One region of the Streptomyces sp. NPDC127108 genome, then DNA from elsewhere that is predicted to be linked to it. Evidence: riboswitches for the same ligand, from Rfam matches in the RefSeq annotation. Region 1 holds a riboswitch; each other region holds the start of a gene.
What was found. Region 1 has a riboswitch for cobalamin ahead of cobN (cobaltochelatase subunit CobN). Riboswitches for the same ligand answer to the same signal wherever they lie in the genome.
Positions count from the first base shown of each region.

Region 2: linked by a shared signal. The riboswitch ahead of ACFVHO_RS35160 (cobalamin biosynthesis protein) and the one ahead of cobN (cobaltochelatase subunit CobN) in region 1 are both predicted to bind cobalamin.
Region 3: linked by a shared signal. The riboswitch ahead of ACFVHO_RS24480 (CoA-acylating methylmalonate-semialdehyde dehydrogenase) and the one ahead of cobN (cobaltochelatase subunit CobN) in region 1 are both predicted to bind cobalamin.
Region 4: linked by a shared signal. The riboswitch ahead of ACFVHO_RS36995 (prenyltransferase/squalene oxidase repeat-containing protein) and the one ahead of cobN (cobaltochelatase subunit CobN) in region 1 are both predicted to bind cobalamin.

Region 1 covers NZ_JBHXTE010000015.1:36,601-41,633, reverse strand. Annotated here, with positions in the region: gene ACFVHO_RS14705 (precorrin-8X methylmutase) at 1-224, opposite strand, end outside; gene ACFVHO_RS14700 (precorrin-3B synthase) at 288-1,598, opposite strand; cobalamin riboswitch at 1,662-1,803, shown strand; gene cobN (cobaltochelatase subunit CobN) at 1,871-5,033, shown strand, end outside.
Region 2 covers NZ_JBHXTE010000057.1:2,560-7,592, forward strand. Annotated here, with positions in the region: gene cobN (cobaltochelatase subunit CobN) at 1-1,201, opposite strand, end outside; gene ACFVHO_RS35155 (cobyric acid synthase) at 1,198-2,706, opposite strand; gene ACFVHO_RS35160 (cobalamin biosynthesis protein) at 2,703-3,695, opposite strand; cobalamin riboswitch at 3,818-3,957, opposite strand; gene ACFVHO_RS35165 (DUF397 domain-containing protein) at 4,077-4,394, shown strand; gene ACFVHO_RS35170 (hypothetical protein) at 4,652-5,032, opposite strand.
Region 3 covers NZ_JBHXTE010000029.1:45,775-50,807, forward strand. Annotated here, with positions in the region: gene ACFVHO_RS24475 (acyl-CoA dehydrogenase family protein) at 1-907, opposite strand, end outside; gene ACFVHO_RS24480 (CoA-acylating methylmalonate-semialdehyde dehydrogenase) at 913-2,412, opposite strand; cobalamin riboswitch at 2,624-2,803, opposite strand; gene ACFVHO_RS24485 (protein kinase) at 2,975-4,573, shown strand; gene ACFVHO_RS24490 (CHAT domain-containing protein) at 4,631-5,033, opposite strand, start outside.
Region 4 covers NZ_JBHXTE010000064.1:40,736-45,768, reverse strand. Annotated here, with positions in the region: gene ACFVHO_RS37000 (SCO2322 family protein) at 1-625, opposite strand, end outside; gene ACFVHO_RS36995 (prenyltransferase/squalene oxidase repeat-containing protein) at 622-1,854, opposite strand; cobalamin riboswitch at 1,970-2,108, opposite strand; gene ACFVHO_RS36990 (SDR family oxidoreductase) at 2,333-3,100, shown strand; gene ACFVHO_RS36985 (MBL fold metallo-hydrolase) at 3,114-4,172, opposite strand; gene ACFVHO_RS36980 (aldehyde dehydrogenase) at 4,366-5,033, shown strand, end outside.

The DNA of each region.
Region 1 (5,033 bases):
TCGCACAGGATGGGTGCGCCCGCGCGCAGTGCCTCGCGGGCACGGGCCACCACGTCCGGCGTGAAAGCGAGGTCGCGTACGAGGTCGACCATGCCGCAGGCGTGGATCATCCGGACCGCGACCTGACTCACGTCGGCGGGCAGGTCCGCCAGGTCCGCCTCCGCGCGGATCGTGGCGAAGGACTGGCGGTAGATCGCCGGTCCGTCCTTCTCGTACTCGTGCACGGTGCGTTCGCTCTCTTGATAGGGCATGGAACAGTCAGGTGTCGCGATGTCGTTCATACGGTGTCAGCGGCGGGCCGTGGCCACCGCGGCGGCCAGTGCGCGGGAGCCACCCGGGACGTCCACCGGGCCGTGGCGTTCCCCGTCCCGCGTGAGGGAGATCCGGTGCCCGTCGGGAGTGGCGACCACGTCGACCCACTCACCGCGGGGGTGCCCGCACCGGCGCTCGCACCCGGACCAGTACACGGGCAGCGCCCCCACGGCACCCAACGCGGCCGTCGCCTCGGCCCGCACATCGGCCAGCGACCGCCCACAGCCGGGCCGGCCGATACAGGCTCCCACGCCGGTCCAGGGCGAGTAGGGGCCGCCGATCAGGCCGACGGCGCACAGCGCGTCCAGGAGGTCCGCGGCCTGCCGTTGCCCGACTCCGGGGACGACGACCCCGCGCCACGGGGTCAGCCGCAGCTCGCCGCTTCCCTGGTGGCGAGCGGTGGCCGTCAGGGTCTGCCACTGTGCCGTGCTGACGCGTCCCAAGGGCAGCCCGACGGACAGCGCGGCCTCGTCCGGCGGGCCGGACACCACGCCGAGGGCGGGAGCGCCCGAGCCCTGTGGGCGGGCCGGGCCCGCGGTCACGGTGGTGTCGAGCCCGGCCTGCCGCAGGCGTCCGACGACCGTGCCGAGGAGGGAGTCGGCGTCGCCGGGCAGGTCCGCCACCCGCCAGGCGCCCGAGTCGGCTGCCTCCTCCAGGAAGGTCTCGGCGGCGCTCAGGGCGGCTTGTGGCGCTTGCGCGCCAGGGATCAGAACCGCGCCCTTTGCGGCACCGATCCGCAGGAGCGCGTGATCGTCGCCGCGTGCCAGCAGGGTCACGTCGGCGCCGAGCGCGTCCACGTCGCCGCGGCCGTCGTCGAGCGCGAACAGGAACCGGCCGGACAGCCCGGCGGCCGCGTCGCTGTCGCACAGCAGTCGGTCCAGGGCGAGCAGCCAGCCACGGATGTCCCTCTCCCCCCGGCCGTCGAGCCCGGACAGAGGGGAGGCCACGATGTTCCGGGCCCGCTCGTGACGTGCCGAGGGCAACAGCCCGGAATCGCCAAGGAGCCGGGCCAGTTCGCCCCCGCAGTCCGGACCAAGGCCGCGGAGCTGGACGTTGCCGCGCGAAGTGAGATGCAGCTCACCGTCCCCCAGCCGCCCGGCCGCCTCCTGGAGGGCGTCCGCCTGCGCCACGGTGAGCACACCGCCGGGTACCCGGACACGTGCCAGTGCCCCGTCGTCCGCCCGGTGCAGCCGCAGCGTTCCGGGGCAGGCATCACCGCGGTCCCGGGCAGACGCGTCCCCCGGGACTGGGGGCGGGATGGCCGATGGGAGCATGGCGGCGAGCATAGCGACCCGTCACCACAGGTCCGTAGGCCCCTGGCAGCCAGGTGCCCCTTACTATGCCTACCGACGGGCCGTACGGCCCGTGGTCGCCAAAGACGGCGACAAGGGGAGGAAGCCCGGTGTGATTCCGGCGCGGTCCCGCCACTGTGAGCCCGGTCGTACCGGCAGGGCGAGTCAGGAACTCCCTTCCCCGCACCCTCGGCCTCGTTCGAGCAGGGGAGACCCACTGCGACACCACCCGGGGCGTGGACACCCCGAGGAAGGCCCGACGCCGCATGATCGTGCTCCTGTCGACGTCCGACACCGACCTGCTCAGCGCCCGTGCCGCAAGCGGGCCGGTCGCCTACCGCTACGCGAACCCCTCCCGGCTTCCGCTGCAGGACCTTCCGCAACTCCTCGACGGCGCCGACCTGGTCGTCGTGCGTCTCCTCGGCGGTGTGCGCGCCTGGCAGGACGGCCTCGACCAAGTCCTCGCGACCGGGCGCCCCGTCGTCGTCCTCACCGGCGAACAGGCCCCCGACGCCCAGCTGATGGCAGCGTCGACCGTCCCCATCGGCATCGCCGCCGAGGCCCACGCCTATCTGGCGCACGGCGGCCCCGGCAACCTGGAGCAACTGGCCAGGTTCCTCTCCGACACCGTCCTGCTCACCGGCCACGGCTTCGAACCGCCCGCTCCCGCACCGTCCTGGGGACCGCTGGAGCGTACCGGCCGTCAGGTCGAGGGACCGACCGTCGCGGTGCTCTACTACCGCGCCCACCACATGAGCGGCAACACCGCGTTCATCGAGTCCCTGTGCCGCGCGATCGAGGACGCGGGCGCCCGCCCGCTGCCGCTGTACGTCGCCTCGCTGCGCACCCCCGAACCCGAACTCGTCGACGCGCTGGGCGCCGCCGACGCCATCGTGACCACGGTCCTCGCGGCAGGCGGCACGCGGCCCGCCGAGGCCTCGGCGGGCGGCGACGACGAGTCCTGGGACGCCGGAGCCCTCAGCGGCCTCGACGTACCCATCCTCCAGGCCCTCTGCCTCACCAGCTCGCGCACCGACTGGGAAGGCAACGACGAGGGCGTCTCCCCGCTGGACGCCGCCAGCCAGATCGCGGTCCCCGAGTTCGACGGCCGTCTGATCACCGTGCCGTTCTCGTTCAAGGAGATCGACGAGGACGGACTTCCCGCCTACGTCGCCGACGACGAGCGCGCGGCGCGCGTGGCGGGCGTCGCCGTACGGCACGCGCGGCTGCGCCACATCCCGGCCGCCGACAAGCGGATCGCGCTGGTCCTGTCCGCGTATCCGACGAAGCACTCCCGGATCGGCAACGCGGTCGGCCTCGACACCCCCGCCAGCGCCGTGGCGCTGCTGCGCCGACTCCAGGGCGAGGGCTACGACTTCGGCACCGAGGAGGTGCCCGGCCTCGTGTCCGGTGACGGCGACGAACTGATCCGCGCCCTGATCGAGGCGGGCGGCCACGACCAGGAGTGGCTCACCGAGGAGCAGCTGGCCCGGAACCCGGTCCGGATCCCGGCGGCCGACTACCGCCGCTGGTACGCCACGCTTCCCGCCGAGCTCCGCGCGTCCGTCGAGGAGCACTGGGGTGCCGCGCCCGGCGAGATGTTCGTCGATCGCTCCCGCAACCCGGAGGGCGACATCGTCCTGGCCGCCCTGCGCCGCGGGAACCTGCTCATCCTCATCCAGCCGCCGCGGGGCTTCGGCGAGAACCCGATCGCGATCTACCACGACCCCGATCTGCCGCCCTCGCACCACTACTTGGCCGCGTACCGCTGGATCGCCGCCTCCGCCGACGACAACGGCTTCGGCGCCGACGCGATGATCCACCTCGGCAAGCACGGCAATCTGGAGTGGCTGCCCGGCAAGAACGCGGGGCTCTCCGCCGCCTGTGGCCCCGACGCGGCCCTCGGCGATCTGCCGCTGATCTACCCGTTCCTGGTCAACGACCCGGGCGAGGGCACACAGGCCAAGCGCCGCGTCCACGCCACCCTCGTGGACCATCTCGTACCGCCGATGGCCCGCGCCGACAGCTACGGCGACATCGCGCGCCTCGAACAACTCCTCGACGAGCACGCCCAGATCGCCGCGATGGACCCGGCGAAGCTCCCGGCGATCCGCGCCCAGATCTGGACCCTGATCCAGGCGGCCAAGCTCGACCACGACCTGGGGATCGAGGACCGTCCCGAGGACGAGGGCTTCGACGAGTTCATCATGCATCTCGACGGCTGGCTCTGTGAGATCAAGGACGCCCAGATCCGCGACGGCCTGCACGTCCTCGGCGGCGCCCCGTCCGGCGCCGACCGTGTGAACCTGGTCCTCGCCATCCTGCGCGCCCGCCAGATCTGGGGCGGCACGGCCTCCCTGCCCGGCCTGCGCGAGGCGCTGGGCCTGGACGAGTCGGCGGCCACCCGCACCAGCGCCGACGCGGTCGAGGAGCAGGCCCGCGCGCTGGTCCAGGCGATGGAGGACGCCGACTGGGACCTGGATGCCGTGGCGAAGGTGGCCCACGGGCACCCGCGGGCCGTGGCCGACATCCTCGACTTCGCCGCCCGCGAGGTCGTGCCCCGCCTGGCCGCCACCACCGACGAACTGGACCACGCCGTCCACGCGTTGGAGGGCGGCTTCGTCCCCGCGGGGCCTTCGGGCTCCCCGCTGCGCGGTCTGGTCAACGTCCTGCCGACCGGCCGCAACTTCTACTCCGTCGACCCCAAGGCGGTGCCGTCGCGCCTCGCCTGGGAGACCGGTCAGGCCCTCGCCGACTCGCTCCTGGAGCGCTACCGCACCGACAACGGCGACTGGCCGACCTCGGTCGGCCTTTCCCTGTGGGGTACGAGCGCGATGCGCACCGCCGGTGACGACGTCGCCGAAGCCCTCGCCCTGCTGGGCATCCGGCCGGTGTGGGACGACGCGTCGCGCCGCGTCACGGGCCTGGAGGCGATCCCCGCGGACGAACTCGGGCGCCCGCGCATCGACGTCACGCTGCGCATCAGTGGCTTCTTCCGCGACGCCTTCCCGCACACCATCGGCCTCCTGGACGACGCGGTCCGCCTCGCGGCGTCGCTCGACGAGCCCGACGACGCGAACTTCGTGCGCGCCCACACCCGGGCCGACCTGGCGGTCCACGGCGACGAACGCCGCGCCACCACCCGCATCTTCGGCTCCCGCCCCGGCACCTACGGCGCGGGCCTGCTCCAGCTCATCGACTCCCGCGACTGGCGCACCGACGCCGACCTCGCCGAGGTGTACACGGTGTGGGGCGGGTACGCGTACGGCCGCGAGCTCGACGGCCGCCCGGCGCGTGCGGAGATGGAGACGGCGTACAAGCGCATCGAGGTCGCGGCGAAGAACACGGACACCCGCGAACACGACATCGCCGACTCGGACGACTACTTCCAGTACCACGGCGGCATGGTCGCCACGGTCCGCGCGCTGA
Region 2 (5,033 bases), on a different contig from region 1:
GCTGCTCCTCGGTGAGCCATTCGACGTCGTGGCCACCGGCGTTGATGAGGGTGTGGATCAGCTCGTCGCCGTTGTCGGGGTGGCCTTCGACGGCGTAGCCCGCGTCCCGCAGGGCGTCGAGGACGCGCACGGCCGACGCGGGGGTGTCGAGGCCGACGGCGTTGCCGACGCGGCTGTGCTTGGTCGGGTAGGCGGTGAAGACCAGGCCGAGCTTCTTGTCCGCGTTCGGCTTGTGCCTCAACTGCCCGTGGCGTACGGCGATTCCGGCGACGCGGGCGGCCCGCTCGGGGTCGGCGACGTAGACCGGGACGTCGTCGGGGCCCTGCTCCTTGAAGCTGAACGGCACGGTGATGACGCGGCCGTCGAACTCGGGGATCGCCACCTGCATGGCGGCGTCCATGGGGGAGAGGGCGGCGTCGGAGTCCTGCCAGGCGGCGCGCGACGAGGTGAGGCACAGGCCCTGCAGGACCGGGATGTCGAGGTCGGCGAGGGCGCCGATGTCCCAGGCCTCCTGGTCGCCGCCCGCGCTGGCGCCGGACGCGTGGGTGCCGCCGGCGGCGAGGACGGTGGCGATGAGGACGTCGGCGCGCCCGAGGATCTCGTACAGGCCGGGGTCGGCGCCGCGCAGCGAACCGCAGTACACGGCGAGGGCGTTGGCGCCCTTGGCCTCGACGGCGTCGCAGAGGGTGTCGACGAACGCGGTGTTCCCCGACAGCTGGTGCGCGCGGTAGAAGAGCACGCCCACGGTCGGGCGCCCCTCGACGTGCGCGCGCTCCCCGTGCACCCCGTACTCGGGCATCTTCCGCGGCTCGGCGAAACCGCGGCCGGTCAGGAGCACCGTGTCCGACAGGAACCGCTCCAGCTCCACGAAGTTGGCGGGGCCGCCCTCGACGAGATAGCGCAGCGCCTCCGCGACGACACCGGCGGGCACCGACGAGTCGGCCATCAGCTCGGCGTCCGGCACGGACTCGCCGCCGAGCAGCACGGTCGGGATCCCGGCCGCCTTCAGCGCGGCGAGCCCGTCCTCCCAGGCGCGCTTGCCACCGAGGAGGCGTACGACGGCGATGTCCGCGCCGTCCAGGAGCGCGGGCAGTTCCTCGCGCACGTCGACGCGGGTCGGGTTGGCGATGCGGTAGGGCGCGGCGGAGGCGCGGGCCGCGAGCAGGTCCGTGTCGGCGGTGGACAGCAGCAGGACGGTCATGAGGGTGCCCCCGGTGCGACGAAGGGGAGGCCGGGCGGAGCGCCGGTCTCGATCAGGCGCAGCAGTGCGTCGGTGTCCGCGTGTTGTTCGACGAGGTCGCCGAGGAGGTCGAGCTGTTCCTCGCGCAGGGCGGCGAAGCAGGTGTCGGGCGCGGGCACGAACCGGCGGCCCGCGGCGCGCGCGACCTCGCCGAGGAAGCGGCGCCGGAACGCGTCGCTCTCCAGCGATCCGTGCCAGTGGGTGCCCCACACGGCCCCCACCCTGCACCCGTCCAGGAAGGGTTCCCCGCCCAGCACTTTGGCGACGCCGTGATGGATCTCGTACCCCTCGACGTGCTCGCCGAGGGCCTCTCCGACGGGCCGTGCCAGGGTCTTCTCACGCCGGAACGTGACGCGCACGGGCAGCAGTCCGAGCCCGTCCACGGTCCCGGCCCGCGACTCGACGTCGTCCTCGATCCGCTCCCCGAGCGCCTGGAAGCCGCCGCAGATCCCGAGGACGGGCCGCCCCTCGGCGGCCCGCCGCGCGAGCGCCTCCGCGAGCCCTCGCTCGCGCAGCCACTGAAGGGCGCGCACGGTGCCGCGCGTGCCCGGTACGACGACGAGGTCCGCGTCGACGAGTTCCTCGGCCCGGTCCACGAACCGCACCACGACGCCGGGTTCGGCGGCGAGCGCGTCCACGTCGGTGAAGTTGGACATCAGCGGCACCGCGCACACGGCGACGCGCAGCACGTCCTCGCCGACGGGCGCCGCCACGAAGGACTCCCGCACCGCTCCGCGCAGCGAGACGCGCAGCCCGTCCTCCTCGTCGATGCCGAGCCCGTGCCGGAACGGCAGCACGCCGAAGGTGTTCCGCCCGGTGAGGTCGCGCAGCATGTCGAGCCCGGGTTCGAGCAGCGACACGTCCCCGCGGAACTTGTTGACGAGGAAGCCCGCGACGAGCGCCTGGTCCTCGGGAGCGAGCAGGGCGACGGTCCCGAAGAACGAGGCGAACACACCCCCGCGGTCGATGTCCCCGACCACCACGACGGGGAAGCGGGCAGCACGGGCGATCCCCATGTTCACGATGTCGGTGCGCCGGAGGTTGATCTCGGCGGGACTCCCCGCCCCTTCGCAGATCACGGCGTCATACGTGCCCCGAAGCTGCTCCAGGCATCCCACGACGGTGTCGAGCAGCGCCTCTTGGCGACCCCCGTGATAGCCCCGGGCACTCATCTCGCCCACCGGCTTGCCCATGAGCACGACCTGACTCGACCGGTCGCTCCCCGGCTTGAGCAGCACGGGATTCATCAGCGCACTGGGCTCCACCCGCGCGGCCTGCGCCTGCATGGCCTGCGCCCGCCCGATCTCGGCTCCTTCACGCGTGACGAACGAGTTCAGCGACATGTTCTGCGCCTTGAACGGCGCGACGGACACGCCCTTGCGCGCCAACCACCGACAGATCCCAGCGGTGACGACACTCTTCCCAGCGTCAGAAGTGGTCCCGGCAACCAACAGCCCACCGCTCATGCCCCACCCCCGAGCCGCTGTGCCTGCCATTGCTTTTGCCCTTTGCGCTGTGTCGTACGTGCACCCCGTGCAAGGTCGACAGCCACCGCAACACCCAGGGCAAGCCACCCCACCCGCCGGGACAACTTCACGGCCCGCTCGATGTCCCCCACGGCAACTGCCCGCCCCCCACCGTTGAGGACAGGTCGATGCTCAACGCGCCCCGCGTAGGCCAGCGTGCCCCCGAGCCGCACCCCCAACGCCCCCGCGAACGAGGCCTCGACGACCCCCGCGTTGGGGCTGGGATGCTTCGACGCATCGGCACGCCAGGCCCGCACCGCCCCCCGGGGGGACCCTCCGGCGACGACGGCGAGCGCGGCGGTGAGCCGAGCCCCGGGCCACCCGGCGACATCGTCGAGCCGCGCGGAAGCCCACCCGTACCGGAGATGGCGCGGGGACCTGTGCCCGACCATCGCGTCGAGCGTGTTGACGGCCCGGAACCCGAGCAGCCCCGGCACACCCCCCACGGCCCCCCACACCAACGCCCCCACGACGGCGTCGGACGTGTTCTCGGCGACGGACTCCACGACGGCACGGGCGATCCCGTCGGCGTCCAGCGCCTCGGGATCACGCCCGCACAGATGAGGCAACCGCTCCCGGGCGACGTCCACGTCCCCCGCGGCGAGCGCGCCCCCGATGGCGCGGGCCTCCCGCCCCAGCGAGGTCCCGCCGACGACGGCCCAGGTCGCGGCGGCGGTCAGCCCGACGGAAGCGGCACGCGAGCGGCGTACGGCGAAGGAGGCGAGCACACCGGCGCCGACGGCGCCTCCGGCGCACACCAGGGTGTGCAGCGCGCCCCACCCGCGGTGGTCACGCCACAGCACCCGCTCGACGGCCCCCGCCGCACGCCCGAACGCGGCGACCGGATGCCCCCGGCGAGGATCGCCGAGCAGCAGGTCACCGAGGAGTCCGGCGGCGGCGCCGTACGCGAAGTCGCGATCGGCACACATGGGGGTCAGCCCGCCGACACGCGGCGGAGGGCTCTCGGCCGCGACGGGGCCCCGGGCGGAGCAGGGGACGGCAACGGGCGGCCGCGCATGGCGATATGTCCTCACTCAGGGTTTCCGCGCCCTGGTTCGACGAGACCGGCGGCGAGAGTTCCTGGCTCCCGGGGATCGTCGGATCACCCGGTGACAGTGGCGGGACCGCGCCGGATTCGCACCGGCTTCCTCTCCTGCCGCCGTAAATGGCTCCGGCAGTCCACCATGGCCCGCGACGCCCGTCAACTCGCTGTTGACCTGCGACGGGAGTGTGTGCGGAGGTCCACATGGACCTGCGCCCAGGGCCGGTTTACGGCTAGGCGGGCGCAACCACTCTCCGTAAGCTTGAACATGACAGCAGGAGAGCGACGCGGAACGCGAACCCGGCAGGGCGCGGTCGACTGCCGCCGGGCCCCGGCACCGTCCGACTCTCGTGACGGCAGCGGGCAAGGGGGCGGTGTGGCCGACGAGTACTTACCGGCAGTGCAGTGGTTCACGAGCAGTTACAGCTCTCAGGCGGGCGGCGAATGTGTGGAAGTCGCCCACCCGAACGACGAGGTGTGGGTCCGTGACTCGAATCACCGCGATGAAGGGCACATGAACGTGACGCCGACGGCGTGGCGCGCGTTTGTCAGGGGGGTGGCCTCGGGGAGAGTCGGGGGGAAGTGAGCTGTCCCAGCGTGCGCACGAAAGGCTGGAGACCATGGGGGTTGAGAGCAGGCAGCTGCCGCTGAGCAGGCATACCGCAGGGCCCGCCCGGCGCCTCGTCTTCGTGCTGTACTGCGCGCTCAGCGGTGTCGTCGCGGTCGTCACGGGCGCTCTCGCCTCCCTTCTTGTGGAGGGGCTCCAGCTCCGGCTCGTGGTCTGGCTGGCCACGGCCGCGGTCGTGGCGGCGGGGGCCGGGGCCGTGTGGGGACTCACGCCGCTCATCCCGCGCCGGCACGCGGAGCGGGACCGCCTGCGGACGCTCCGTCAGCCGGAGGGCCGGCGCCGGTCGTAGCGGCCGATTCCGGACGGCGGCCGCGGCGCAGACTCCGTACGAGCCAGCCCACCGCGGCAGTCAGCAGCCCGCAGCCGCCCGTCAGGGCGACGACGAAGTGCCAGGGGTTGATGTCGTGGTGCGCGACGACGCCCTGGGCGACGATCCCGGCCGGCACGAGCGCCACGACGACCACGGCGAGACACACCGACACACAGCCCGCCTTCGCCAGGAAGCTCCGTGTCTGCTGCTCCTGTGCGTGCAGGCTCCGCTGGTGCTCGCTGTCGAGGAGGCTGTTCAGCTCGCGGGCGAACGCCGGATCTTTCATC
Region 3 (5,033 bases), on a different contig from region 1:
GGGCGGCCTGGCGGACCAGGGCGCGGGCCGCGGTCAGCTCGGTCGCCATGTCGGCGAGCTTGAACTGGAGCGCCTGGGCGTCCAGGAGCCGGGCTCCGAACGCCTCGCGGTCGGCGAGGTAGCCGAGGCTGCGGTCGAGGGCGCTGCGGGCGCCGCCGAGCGAGCAGGCGGCGATGCCGAGGCGGCCGCCGTTGAGGCCGTTCATGGCGATGCGGAAGCCGTTGCCCTCGCCGCCGAGCAGCCGGTCGGCGGACAGCCGCACCCCGTCGAGGATCACCTGCCGGGTGGGCTGGGCGTTCCAGCCCATCTTCTGTTCGTTCGGGCCGAAGGACAGGCCTTCGTCGTCGCGCTCGACGACGAAGGCGGAGACGCCGCCGGGACCGCTGTCGCCCGTGCGGGCCATCACGATGTACACGTGCGAGGCACCGGCGCCGGAGATGAACTGCTTGACGCCGTTCAGGACGTAGGTGTCGCCGTCGCGTTCGGCGCGGGTGCTGAGCGCGGCGGCGTCGGAGCCCGCGCCGGGCTCGGTGAGGCAGTAGCTGCCGAGCCAGTCCATAGACGTCAACGACCCGAGCCAGCGGGCGCGTTGGGACTCGTCGCCGTACCGGTCGATCATCCAGGCGACCATGTTGTGGATGGAGAGGTAGCCCGCGATGGACGGGCAGCCGGAGGCGAGGGCCTCGAAGACGAGGACGCCGTCGGCGCGGGTGAGCCCGGAGCCGCCCGCGTCCTCGGCGACGTACATCCCGCCGAGCCCGAGGTCCGCGGCCTTGCGCAGCACCTCCACCGGGAAGTGCTTCTCCTGGTCCCAGGAGAGGGCGTGCGGGGCGAGGTGCTCCTGGGCGAAGTCGAGGGTGGTCTCGACGATGGCGAGCTGGTCCTCGGTGAGCAGTGAGCTGGTCACGGCGGTCACCCCATCGTCGGGATGGTGAAGCTCGCGCCCTCCTTGGCCCCGGAGGGCCAGCGCGAGGTGACGGTCTTGGTGCGGGTGTAGAAGCGGATGGAGTCCGGTCCGTGCTGGTTGAGGTCGCCGAAGCCGGAGCGCTTCCAGCCGCCGAAGGTGTGGTACGCGACGGGTACCGGGATGGGGACGTTGACGCCGACCATGCCGGTGTCGACGCGGCGGGTGAAGTCGCGGGCGGTGTCGCCGTCGCGGGTGAAGAGCGCGACGCCGTTGCCGTAGGGGTGCTCGGTGGGCAGCCGCAGCGCTTCCTCGTAGTCGGCGGCGCGGACGACGGACAGGACCGGGCCGAAGATCTCCTCCTGGTAGATCCGCATGTCCGGGGTGACGCGGTCGAAGAGCGAGGCGCCCGCGAAGAAGCCGCCCTCGTGCCCGGGCAGCTTGAAGTCCCGGCCGTCGACGACGAGTTCGGCGCCCTCCTCGACGCCGAGGTCGACGTAGGAGCGGACGCGGTCGAGGGCGTCGCGGCTCACCAGGGGGCCGAAGTCGGCCTCGGGGTCGTCGGAGCGGCCGATCCGCAGCGCGCCGATGCGGTCCTTGAGGCGGGCCACCAGGGCGTCGGCGGTGGCCTCGCCGACCGGCACGGCCACGGAGATCGCCATGCAGCGCTCGCCCGCCGAGCCGTAACCGGCGCCGATCAGCGCGTCCACGGCCTGGTCGAGGTCCGCGTCCGGCATCACGATCATGTGGTTCTTGGCGCCGCCGAAGCACTGGGCGCGCTTGCCGTGGGCGGCGGCGGTGGCGTAGATGTGCGCGGCGATCGGCGTGGAGCCGACGAAGCCGAGCGCCTCGACGCGCGGGTCCTCCAGGAGGGTGTCGACGGATTCCTTGCCGCCGTTGACGACGTTCAGGACGCCCGGCGGCAGGCCCGCCTCGAGGAAGAGCTCGGCGAGGCGCAACGGCACGGACGGGTCGCGCTCGGACGGCTTGAGGATGAAGGAGTTGCCGCAGGCGATGGCGGGCGCGGCCTTCCACAGGGGGATCATCGCGGGGAAGTTGAACGGCGTGATGCCCGCGACGACGCCGATGGGGCGGCGCAGCGAGTGCACGTCGATGCCGGTCCCGGCGTTGTCGGTGAACTCGCCCTTGAGCAGGTGCGGGATGCCCGCGGCGAACTCCACGACCTCGAGGCCGCGCTGGAGGTCGCCGTGCGCGTCGGCGACGGTCTTGCCGTGCTCGGCCGACAACATCCGGGCCAGCGACTCGCGTTCGCCCTCGACGATCCGCAGGAACCGCAGCAGGACGCGGGCGCGGCGCTGCGGGTTCCACTCGCCCCACTCGCGCTGCGCCTCGGCCGCGTCGGTGATGGCCGCCTCGGTCTCCGCGCGGTTCGCGAGCGGGACGCGGGCCTGTATCTCGCCGGTGTTCGGGTCGTACACGTCGGCCAGCGCGCCCGATGTTCCCGGGATGTGCTTGCCGCCGATGAAGTGGGTCAGTTCACGGACCATGGGGGCCTGCTCTTTCGTCAGGTGGGATCCGGGGACGGGCGCGTCCGACCGGCCGTCGGCGGCGTGCGCGGGCATGCCGGATCGACGGACGGAAGAAGGGGACGCGAACGGCCGGGGGCCGTCAGACAGCGGGGGTTGTCGCTCGCATCGCCGGATCACCAGGGTCGTGGGTGCACACCGGGGCCATGCGTGTCTGCTCCATCCTCGTGGACAACACGGAACACCCCACGGCCGGTATCCTGACTCCCGGATCAGCGCCCGTTCTCCCGCCTTCCCAACGGACTTCTCCGTCAGTGGCGTTGTCTCACGCGAGAACGCACTCCCCGGTCACAGTGGCGGGACCGTGCCGGATTCACACCGGCTTCCCTGCACCGCGGGCTTGTCCACGAACATATACTTGGACGTCCTAGTAAGTCCACACCCGACTGCGCGACCGGCAGGGTTCCGTCATCATCTGACGGTCCGCCACCTCCGCGCGCGACCCGCCGACGCGCCCCCTTGTTTCGTGTACATGACACGCGCAGACTCGTTCCTGCCACGGGACTCGGATGCGGGGGACACAGTGGAACGACTGGGAACGACGGACCCGGAGGAAGTCGGGCAGTACCGGACCATCGCGGAGCTGGGCCGGGGCGGTATGGGACGCGTACTGCTCGGCAGCGCGCCGGACGGCACCCTCGTGGCGCTGAAGCAGGTGCACCAGGAACTCGTCGAGGACGACGGTTTCCGGGCCCGGTTCCGCCGCGAGGTGGACGCCTCCCGCAAGGTGTCCGGGGCGTACACCTCGGCGGTGATCGACGCCGACGCCGACGCGCCGGAACCGTGGCTGACGTCGGAGTTCGTGCCGGGCCCCTCCCTCCAGGAAGCGGTGACGGCCGTCGGCACCCTGCCGGAGGAGGCAGTGCTGCGCATGGCCGTGGGGCTGGCCTCCGCCCTGCGCGACATCCACCGGGCGGGCCTGGTGCACCGGGACCTCAAACCGTCCAACGTGCTCCTCGCCGACGACGGCCCGCGGGTCATCGACTTCGGCGTCGCGCGGGCGACCGACGGCGAGGGCACCACGGAACTCACCCGTTCGGGCTGGCTGGTCGGCTCCCCCGGCTTCATGTCCCCGGAGCAGGCCGAGGGGCTGCCGCCCGGCCCGGCCGGCGATGTGTTCTCCCTGGGCACGGTGCTGGTCATGGCCTGCACGGGCACCTGCCCGTTCGTCGGCCCCTCCGTCCCGCAGACCCTGTACAACGTGGTGCACACGGAGCCCGACCTCAGCGGGCTCCCGGCCAGGATCCGCCCCGTCGTCGCCCGCTGCCTGGCCAAGGACCCGAACGACCGGCCGACCCCGGCCCAGCTCCTCGACGGCCTCGGGCAGCTCACCCCGGCGGCGCGCCCCTGGCCCCTGGAAGTGCACGAGCTGATCGCCGCGCAACAGGCCGAGATCGCCCGGCTCCGGGAGGAGCTGGCCCGCAGGGAAGCCGAACAGGAGGCCGCGGCCCCCGCGACGGAGTCCCCGGCCGGTCCGGGGCACCCCGCCCCGCCGTCCGATTCCGCCCCGTCCCCCCGGAAGTGGCCGCTCGCCGTGGGAGCGCTCGTCGCGGCGACCGTGGGGGCCGTCCTCGTCACCCTCCTCTTCGACCCCGGGGGCGACAGCGACACGGACACCACTTCCCGGCCGCCGCGAGCCACCCCCACGGTCCAGGAGTCGGCCACCGTCCCGGCCTCGGAGCGGCCTCGGCAATCGGCCGGGGCATCGGCCACGCCGCCCGCCCCCGAACCCTCGGAGGCCGCCGAGCCCTCGCCCCGGGTGCCGACGACGGCCGAGGCCCGGCCCAGCACGCGCCCCGCGGCGATCGTCACCTGTGGGGGCAAGCCGCTGTCCAGACCCGCCATGTTCGTCCTGGCGTGCGGCGACGGCGGGATCGGGCTGAAGAAGCTGAAGTGGTCGGACTGGGGCGAGCCCACCGCTCGCGGCACCGGCCAGGGGTGGGAGCGCGTCTGCGAGCCCACGTGCGCGAACGGCCGGGAGGCCGCGTACCCGGCGACGGTGATCCTCACCGGCCTGACCGGAGGACGCTACACGCTCATGCAGGTCAGAGCCCCGCAGTCCCCCGGCGACCGGGTCGTCGACTACACCCTCGATCCGTACGGGCCGACGCGGCGCCTCTGACCGTCCGCGCGCTCCGGCTTCGCCAATCCCTCAGGACTCCCGTGGCCGGTCCGCCCCTCAGGACCCCCATGCCGTGAACGCGCCCCAGTGCACGGCGGACGCGAAGGGGCGCTCGCCGCCCTCCGCCCGCGCGGCGTAGGGCTCGATCAGGGCCGCCAGATGGGGGTGGGAGTCCGTGTACCGGGTGAGGTCGTCCCACGTCAGCCGACGCAGCCAGCGGCGCGCACGGCGAAGCGCCGGCACCGGGGCCTCGCTGCTTGCGAGGCGTTCGTAGAACCGGGTCATCAGCACGGCGGTCGCGAGGTCGTCCACGAGCCACAGGCTGGTCACCGCGCAGGCCGCCCCCGCCTGGAGGAACCCGGCCGGGAGGCCGAGGAACTCGTCGGGGGCGTCGAGGATCGCGTAGTGGCCGGACTGGCAGGCGCTGGCCACCGTAAGGCGGCAGCCGGGCAGTTGGTGC
Region 4 (5,033 bases), on a different contig from region 1:
CGACGGAGGGACCGCCGTCGTCCCCGCCGCCCCCGTCGCCCTGGGCCGACTCGCCCTTGTCGCCCTTGCCCCCGGACTCCTTGCCGGAGACCTGTTCGCCGCAGCCCTGCTTCGGGTAGTCGGCGATGGCGCACAGCAGCGCGGAGCTGTTGTAGCGCAGCGGCTCGGCGACGGCGGCGAGCGCGTCGGCGGTGGTCCCGTCGGAGTCGACCCGCGCGCACGCCGTACGCCTCTTCGGCGGCCGCTCGCCGCCCGGGGCGTCGTCCGGCGTGCCGAAGTCGATGACGAGGGCGAGGCGCTTCTGGCCGTCCTTCGCGGGCGTGTCCGCGCAGATCGTGTCGAAGTCGGCGGCGCCGCGCGGCTTCTCGGCGCTGCCGGAGTTGGCGGACACGGCGAACCGGAAGCCCTCGACGTCGCCGTCGTCGGGCCGGGCGATGGAGGGCCCCTGTGTCGCGTACACCCACGCGCCGTCGCTGCTGCCCTCGCCGCGCTGCCAGAAAGACCAGTAGCGGTAGTCGGCGGCGTGGGCGGGGCCCCCGGCGAGGAGCGCGGCGGGCAGGACGAGCAGCGCGGTGAGCAGGGCGGCCACCGTGAGGCGGCCGCGCCCCGGGTGGCGCCGGCTCACAGCTGGTTCTTCTTCTTGCGGCCGCTGAGCAGGAAGCCGATGCCCGCGCCCGCGACCAGGCCGACGCCGACGATCCACCAGACGCTGACGCCCGAGCCGTCGTCGTCCTTCTCGTCCTTCTCCTTGGCGCCCACGGTGACCTCGCTGACCGCCTTCGGCGTCGGGCCCTGCGCGTTGAGCTGCTTGACGAGGTCGGCGCCGCCGAAGTCGCGCACGTCCATGTCCGCGGCGAGGGCGGCGAAGACCAGCTGGGCGTAGGCGGCGGGGCCGCTGTCCTTGGCCCAGGCGGCGGAGTTCTCCGACAGCCACTCGCCGGACTTCTCGGCCTGCTCCCGCTGGCCCGCCGCGGCGAGCGCGACCACCGCGTCGGCGGTGTTGCCGACGTCCGGCTGGTCCTTCGCGCCGGGCATGGCGGAGGTGAGGTGGCCGGTCTTGGCGAGGGTGTTCAGGAGGTAGCCGGTGCCGTTGTCGGCGGCCTGCTCGGCCGTGCCGGGCTTCGCGCACTTCGGCGCGGAGTCGGCCTCCTTGCCCTTCGCGGGCACCAGGCCCTGGCCGAGGGCGCCGAGCACACCGGCCGCGGTCGCGTCGGCGTTCGGGGCGAGCTTGCCGGACTTGGCGTCGGCGAGGCCGAACGCGCCGCCGTCCTTGCCGCAGTCCATGGCGAGCTTCGTCAGCGCGTCGAGCGGCGACTTGCCCTTCTGGGACTTCACGGAGGCGGGCTTCTCACCGACGGCGGCGAAGGCGCCGACGACGATGCCGGTGGAGTTGGCGTCGCTGGGCAGGCCCGGGTTGTAGCCCCAGCCGCCGTCCTGGTTCTGCACGGACTTCAGCCAGTCCAGGCTCTTCTTCACCGTGTTCGACTCGTTGCCGACGGCGTGCAGCGCCTGGATCGCGGCGGCGGTGGAGTTCGAGTCGACCTGCGTCTTGGAGGTGCAGGGCTCGCTCGTGTCCGCGCGGTACGCCGCGTAGCCGCCGCTCGCGCACTGCTGGCCGGTGAGCCAGTCCACGGCCTTCGCGGCCGGGGTGACGCCCACCGTCTTCTGCGCGAGCAGGGCGTACGACTGCCGGAACACGCCGTCGAACTGCGGGTCCTTCTTGCCGTACAGGCCGGACGGCAGCGGCCCCTTGGGGGACGGCGAGGCGTCGTCGGCGAAGGCGGCCGGGGCGGCGGCGGTGCCGAGGGCGACGACGGCCACGGCCAGGGCAGCTGCGCTGCGGCGAACGTTCATGATGCGGCGGGTGCCTCTCCCTGCGGGGGGCCGGGCGGCACGGCACGGAGGGGCACCGGGCGGCTCCGGCTCCGTATACCTCGACGGTGCCGGCCATCGGCACGATCCGATGACGCGAGCCGGTCATGCGGCGGGCGAGGCATTCCGGCTTGCCACGACGGAATCCTCGTGGCATCACGGCTGCGGGTCAGCGCCGGACTTCCACCGGCTTCCCCTCGTACGCGCATGAGACGACCCGCCCACTCTACCGGCCCGTAGCCCGCCGCCCGGGGCCCGGCACGGCCGCCCGCCGTCCCCGCTCCGGCGCGCGCCCCGGCCAGGGGCGTGCCCCCGGGCGCGGTCTGGCAGGGGCAGCCGGGGCGGCGTTACGTTGGCCTGGGCCTCGGGTTGAGGGAGTTGAGGGGGAGCACGCATGGCGGGCACTGCGACAGCGCGAACCTCTGGTCCCTGCGGGCGTGACGGTGCCCGTGTCTGCCTTGTGACCGGCGCCGCGTCCGGCATCGGCCGGGCCGTCGCGCGCCGCCTCACAGGACGGGGCCACCGGGTCCTCGGCGCCGACATCAAGGACACCGACGGCGTCGACATCCAGGTCGACCTGGCGACCGCCGACGGGCGGGCGCTGCTCGCCGACGGCGCCGCCGAGCTGGGCGGCGGGCGGCTTGACGCGGTCGTGGCGTGCGCGGGGGTCGCCGCGTTCGACCCCGTCACCGTGCGGGTCAACGGCTTCGGCGCCATCGCCACGCTCGCGGGCCTGCGGCCGCTGCTCGCCGCGGGCCGCGACCCGCGTGCGCTCGCCGTGTCGTCGGTCGCCGCCGTCCACGAGACCGACCCGGCGATCGTCGCCGCCGTCCTCGCGGACGAGGAGGAGGCCGCCGTGTCCGCCGCGCGGGCCGCCGTCGACCGCGGCGAGGGCCGGCTCGTGTACGCCTCCGCGAAGCGCGCCCTTGTCCGCTGGGTGCGCCGGGCCGCGGTCACCGACGCCTGGGCGGGCGCCGGGATCCCCCTCAACGTCATCGCCCCCGGCATCATCCGCACCCCGCTCAGCCGCGCCATGCTGGAGGACCCCGAACTCCGCGCCGCCGCCGACGCGGGCGTCCCGATGCCCCTGCACGGCTACGCCGACCCCGAACAGGTCGCCCCGCTCGTCGACCACCTGATCGCGCCGGAGAACACCCACGTCACCGGCCAGGTGGTGTTCATCGACGGGGGCGCGGACGCGGTGCTGCGGGGGGACGAGGGCTGGTGACGGCCGCGTGCCGCTACGCCCCGCACGCCACGTACGTCACCGGATCGCTCCCCGGCACGGCCTCCGCACGCCCCAGCTTCACCAGGCGCCGCAGATGCGCCTCGGCCTCCGACACCGCGATGTTCCGTGAGCCGTAGGGGATGTCGGCCCAGGGCCGGTTCCACTCCATGTGCTCGGCGAGCTGCCAGGGGGTGCGGGGCTCGGTGAGCAGGGTGCGCAGGTGGCTGAGGCGGTCCTCGTGGTGCCGGATCAACTCCTGTACGCGCGGCCGGGCTTCGGCGAAGGCGTGCTGGTGGGCGGGCAGCACCTCGGCGACGCCGAGCCGCTCGACCCGCTCCAGGGAGTCCAGGTAGTCGCCGAGAGGATCGGTGACCGTGGAGTCGTCGGGGTCCTCGTAGAGGCCGATGTGCGGGGTGATGCCGGGCAGCAGGTGGTCGCCGGAGAAGAGGCGGCCGTGTCCGTGCAGTCCGGCCGGATGGGCCTCCTCCAGGTGCAGACAGACGTGGCCGGGGGTGTGCCCCGGGGTCCAGATCGCCCGCAGCGCGCGCCCCGCGAGGGGGACGAGCTCGCCGGGGGTGATGGACCGGTCGGGCAGGGCGGGGGCGAGGCCGGGGAGCCTCGGGGTGCGGCCCGCGTCCCGGGCGGCGAGCAGCGGGGCCACGTGCTCGGCGGGGGCGCCGGCGGCGGTGAGCTTGTCCGCCATGTACCCGTACCAGCGGGCGGGCGCGTGCTCGCGGGTGCGCCGGACGACGTCCGCGTCGGCGTCGTGCATGGCGATCCACGCCCCCGACGCCTCCCGCACCTTGGCGGAGAGCCCGTGGTGATCGGGGTGGTGGTGCGTGATCAGCACCCCGTGCACGTCCCCGACGTCGGCCCCGCACGCGGCGATCCCCGCGACGAGCGTGTCCCACGATCCCGGATCGTCCCAGCCGGTGTCGATCAGGACGGGCCCGCGATCGGTGTCCATGAGATACACGAGGGTGTGCCCGAGAGGGTTGTCGGGGATGGGCACCCGAATGCTCCACACGCCACCGCCATGTGCGATCACGTGCGCCTCGCTCGCCTGCGCCATTCGCTCCCCCTCGCCGCCGGGTGCCTAGCCCCGCCGCCTCTGCCGAGCCCGACTCGGGGCGGGCGCGCGGCCATTGCCCACTATAACTAGAACTGGTATCAGTTCTGAAACGGCGTCAGAAAGTGTTCGACAAGGTGTCCGAGCCGTAGCAGCAGCCGCAGCATTCGCAAGCATCCGCAGGAGGCAGTCAGTCATGACCGAGCTCGTGGAACACGGACAGCTGTTCATCGGCGGGGAGTTGGTCGACCCGCTCGGCAAGGACGTCATCGAGGTGGTCTCGCCGCACACCGGGGAGGTGTTCGCGCGGGTGCCGCACGCCGCGCCCGCGGATGTCGACCGGGCCGTCGCGGTGGCGCGGAAGGCGTTCGACGAGGGGCCCTGGCCGCGGATGTCGCTCGCCGAGCGGATCGAGGTCGTGGAGCGGATCAAGGACGGGGTGGGGGCGCGGCACGACGAGATCGCGCGGGTCATCAGCTCCGAGAACGGCACCCCGTACACGGCGTCGGTGATGGTGCAGGCGCTGTCGGCGATGATGGTGTGGGACGCGGCGATCACCACCGCGCGCGGCTTCACGTACGAGGAGGCGCGGGACGGGGCGCTCGGGAGGATCCTGGTGCGGCGCGAGCCCGTCGGGGTGGTCGCGGCCGTGGTCCCGTGGAACGTCCCGCAGTTCACCGCCGCCGCCAAGCTCGCGCCCGCCCTGCTCGCCGGGTGCCCGGTGATCCTGAAGACCTCGCCGGAGGCGCCGCTCGACGCCTACGTCCTCGCCGAGATCGCGGCGGAGGCGGGCCTGCCGGAGGGCGTGCTCTCGATCCTCTCGGCCGACCGGGAGGTGAGCGAGTACCTGGTCGCCCACCCGGG